One region of the Bacillus sp. OTU2372 genome, then DNA from elsewhere that is predicted to be linked to it. Evidence: predicted binding sites of a transcription regulator. Region 1 holds the regulator's gene; the other holds the start of a gene.
The links. The regulator LexA, encoded in region 1, represses DNA repair genes until DNA is damaged. The targets are predictions, from matches to a motif close to CGAACATATGTTCG.

Region 1 (2,416 bases):
ACCATTATGTGAAATACTGTAAAGTTGAATCCCTTCTTTTATTATACAATGCAGAAGGGCAATTTTAGCATTACCTCTTCCAAGCCGTGTTTCATCCTGAATTAACAGGGCCTGAACTTGCGGATCTTTTATCCTCTCTAATACCTCTAGTATTCCATCTCTTTCAAAATCATAACCACTAGCTTGTTCTTTTATAATGGAGTCGATTTCAAATCCACACTGGTTCGCAAGTTGGATTAATTCATCTTCCTGGCGTATTAAGGATGTTTCTTGTGTATGTTTGTTGGTACTGACACGGCAGTAGATTATAGCTTTCATTAGTTATCCTTTCTATTCCTTCGGCGCACTCGCAAGTTCTGTTGTATTGGCGGAATTCTTTTTGCTTACAGGAATTACAATTTCTTCACCAGGATAGATTTGATCCTTAATATTTTCATTATGCTTTTTTACCCAGCCTACGAACTCTTTGTTTGATAGCGAATGCTGACCTTCAAATTGATCAGAAATCTTCCAAAGTGTATCTCCTTCAGAAATGGTTACTTTTAAATATTGATCATCAGAGTGATGTTTAAATGATAATACCAAAGCTAAAGTGCAGCTTAAAATAATAAGAGTAATAGCATACGAGTATTGTTTCCATAATTTTTTCATGATTCGCACCTCTTATAAGAATATATGTTCCCTTTTGATTTGTTTTCATTATAATCCGAACATTTGTTTGTTGTCAACCATTTTCTCGAACTTATGTTTGTATAGTATGGTACGACATGCTATAATAAAGACAACATTAACCAGGCGAGGTGCATTTTATCATGGTAAAAATATCAAAGCGGCAGCAGGATATCCTGGAGTTTATAAAGGAAGAAGTTAGAAGTAAGGGATATCCTCCTTCCGTCAGGGAAATTGGCGAAGCGGTTGGACTTGCATCCAGTTCTACTGTTCACGGTCACCTAGCACGCTTAGAGAGTAAAGGTCTAATTAGAAGAGACCCTACCAAACCAAGAGCTATTGAAATACTAGATGCGGATGAAGCCGCACAGATTCCTAGAAATAAAGTTGTCAACGTTCCAGTGGTCGGGAAGGTAACAGCAGGATTGCCAATCACAGCAATTGAGAATGTCGAAGAATATTTCCCACTTCCTGAAAGCTTGGCTCCCTCAGACGAGCAGGTGTTTATGCTAGAAATCATGGGTGAAAGTATGATAGAGGCGGGAATACTTGACGGAGACTACGTGATTGTGAAGCAGCAGCAGACTGCGAACAATGGGGATATTGTTGTTGCAATGACGGAGGATGACGAAGCAACTTGTAAGAGATTCTTTAAGGAAAAAGACTACATCCGCCTGCAGCCGGAAAACTCTGCAATGGATCCTATCATTTTACGAAATGTATCGATTTTAGGGAAAGTTATTGGAGTTTATCGTCATATCCATTAATTTGAGAGAGCTGATCCAGCTCTCTTTTTTTGGGTCAGACTTATCCGGATATTATTCTACACTTTTCCGATGAAGGATATTTTTTCTTATACGACTGCGTTTTGTCCTTCACACACCCGCTGAAGGACACTTTCTTTTTTGCTCAAAAACTCATTGTCGTTCATGCTCCCGATGAAGGACACTTTCCCTCTTGCTCAACCGCATTTTGTCCTTCATACTCCCGGCCACCCTACTCTACCACAATACACCAAAAAGCCTTGACGCATAGAGCGCCAAGGCTTCTTTTATCTCTTAATAAGTGCTCAGGTATTGATCGCGTTCCCATTGGTGAACAACAGTACGGAACATATCCCACTCAATTTCTTTTGCTTCAACGAAGTGTTCGAAGATGTGCTCGCCTAAACCAGCAACAATTACTTCATCTTGGCTTAATTGATCTAATGCTTGTGCAAGAGTTGCCGGAAGATCGATGATACCTTCTTCGATTCTTTCTTCTTTGCTCATAACATAGATGTTACGATCTACTGGAGCTGGAGGAGTTAATTTATTTTTAATACCGTCTAAACCAGCTTTTAATAGAACAGCCATTGCAAGATATGGATTTGCTGCTGGGTCAACACTACGTACTTCTACACGTGTGCTTAAGCCACGAGATGCAGGAATACGAATTAGTGGTGAACGGTTTCTAGCAGACCAAGCTACATAACAAGGTGCTTCATAGCCAGGCACTAAACGCTTATAAGAGTTTACAGTTGGGTTCGTTACCGCTGTAAAGGCAGGAGCATGCTTTAGAATACCAGCAATGAATTGACGAGCTGTATCACTCATTTCTAGGTTACCAGTTGGCTCATAGAATGCATTTTCGCCATTTTTGAATAATGAAAGGTTCATGTGCATACCAGATCCATTTACACCGAATAAAGGTTTTGGCATGAATGTTGCGTGTAATCCGTGTTTACGAGCAATTGTTTTTACAACAA
Region 2 (2,416 bases), on a different contig from region 1:
GGAATAGTTTTCAATCCCTGAGCAAAAGCCCATTTCCCGCATCATTTCTAAATCATAGCGGGTACGCTGTTCAATCCGCTGTGCCTCGAGCAGTTTATCGTCTGCTCTTAATTCGGCAAGCCGTTCCTCGAGTTCTTTTTCAATATTCTCAATGGCTAACCGCATTTTTTCTTCACGTGTTACGAAGTGGGAAGCCGGGAAAATCGCGATATGCGAACGTTCGCCGATGATTTCACCAGTTAACGCATCAACTTCGCGGATGCGGTCAATTTCATCTCCGAAAAATTCGACACGGACACAATGTTCATCGCGGGAGACTGGGAATATCTCAACGACATCCCCGCGGACACGGAAAGTTCCCCGTTTAAAATCGATATCATTTCGTTCATATTGGATATCCACTAAACGATGCAGGAGCTGATTCCGTTCAATTTCCATGCCTGTGCGAAGCGATAACACCATCTCGCGGTATTCTTCCGGCGAACCGAGACCATAGATACAGGACACACTGGCGATGATGATGACATCTTTCCGTTCAAATAACGATGAGGTCGCCGAGTGGCGCAGCTTATCGATTTCATCGTTGATACTGGCATCTTTTTCAATGAAGGTATCGGTTTGCGGCACATAGGCTTCCGGTTGATAGTAATCATAGTAACTGACAAAGTATTCTACCGCATTATTTGGAAAAAAATCCTTAAACTCACTATAGAGCTGTCCGGCTAATGTTTTGTTATGGGCGATCACAAGGGTTGGTTTGTTCACTTCTTTAATCACGTTCGAAACTGTAAAGGTCTTCCCTGTACCGGTCGCACCGAGCAGGGTTTGATGGCGTTTATTATTTTTAATCCCTTCTACTAACTGGCGGATCGCTTCGGGCTGATCACCTTGGGGCGAGTACTTTGAAACTAATTCAAATTGATCTTTCACATTTCTTTCCTCCCGTAAAAAAAATCACTCTCAAGCTAAAAAACTGTTTATTGTCCGGGATGGTGCTAAAAAGTGTCTTCTCGTAAATTTCCTATTAACATTCTACCACAATCCACCAAAAACAAACCAATGATATGCGAACTAGTATTCGATTTTTGATTAAGTTTTTTAATTAGAAAAAAGCCTGCCGTTAATCGACAGACTTACATTTGTGAATAGGTTCTAGCTATTTTTAACTGCGCGCGGTTTCATCCTGGCTGCCAGCCAGAAGCCGGCTGTAAGTGAAAAGGCATCAATAACAATCAGGTAAAAGGTGTCGGTATAGCCTTTGTAAACTGACCCAGCAATCAGTGCCACGGTTAAAACAAGGCCGATAACGCGATTGTAAGTGACCCGTGAAAAAAGCAAAACCAGTAATCCAGGCATAGTTAGTGCCGAAAATATCCTAATAATCTCAAACATGGGCACACCTCATTTATAAATCTCGTTAATTATTTATTCTAAAAACTAATCGATAAAATTGCAACTAAAATATTCCTTAAACCTTTGCCTTCTCAAAGCCAGCCGCTTCCTTTTGCTGTGATACTAGACTAACAATGATAAATCCTAACAATGACAGAACAATCGGCATGACAACCGTATGCAGTCCAAAGGCATTCGGATAAAAACGATCTAATAAAATATAAGAACCCATTCCAATAATCATTGATGTGATTGCTCCGTACTTATTGCCCTTACTCCAATACAAGCCTAAAATCACTGGCCAAATAAACACAGATTCCAGTCCGCCAAAAGAAAATAGATTCAGCCAGACAATTAAATCAGGTGGACTTAATGCGAGAATAATCACGATAATCCCAATAATGGCGGTTACACTGAAGCTCACCTTTTTGATCTGGTTGTCCTCGGCATTCGGCTTGATATAATTTAAATAGATATCTTTTACCAGGGCGGAGCTAACGAGAATCAGCAAGGCATCCACCGTTGACATGATAGCAGCCATCGGGGCAGCCAGGACAATCCCGGCCACAAACGGCGGTAATACTTTCATAGATAACAGCGGCATAACTGTATCACCGATTTTTATTCCTGGGAGAACTGGTCTTGCAAACACGCCAATCAAGTGCATCCCGAGCATGATAAAGCCGACCACAACTGTTCCAATAATGATCGCATTGTGCATAGCTTTTGAATTTTTGTAAGACATCGCCCTGACTGTAATTTGCGGAAGGCCGACAACCCCAACGCCAACCAAAATCCAAAATGATGAAACGTAGGCCGGGGTTAAATTGTGCTGTGCACCAAACGGGCTGATGAGGTTTGGATTCTCCGCCGCTAAATCAGAAATAATGTTCGAAACCCCTCCGCCTGCTTTAATGGTCGCAATCAATAGAATCAGCGTTCCTGCAAACATCACGACACCTTGGACCGTATCTGTGAGGGCAACCGCTCGGAAGCCCCCCACAATAACAAACACAAGAACAGA

Region 2: uvrB (excinuclease ABC subunit UvrB) is a predicted target of LexA. The motif match lies at 1,068-1,081, and genes of this name have one in related genera.

What each region holds. Positions count from the first base shown of each region.
Region 1 is NZ_JASATK010000001.1:726,344-728,759, reverse strand. It holds gene AAHB15_RS03515 (YneB family resolvase-like protein) at 1-318, opposite strand, end outside; gene yneA (cell division suppressor protein YneA) at 331-651, opposite strand; gene lexA (transcriptional repressor LexA) at 813-1,436, shown strand; gene glnA (type I glutamate--ammonia ligase) at 1,728-2,416, opposite strand, start outside.
Region 2 is NZ_JASATK010000005.1:87,481-89,896, reverse strand. It holds gene uvrB (excinuclease ABC subunit UvrB) at 1-930, opposite strand, end outside; gene AAHB15_RS11160 (CsbA family protein) at 1,153-1,392, opposite strand; gene panF (sodium/pantothenate symporter) at 1,469-2,416, opposite strand, start outside.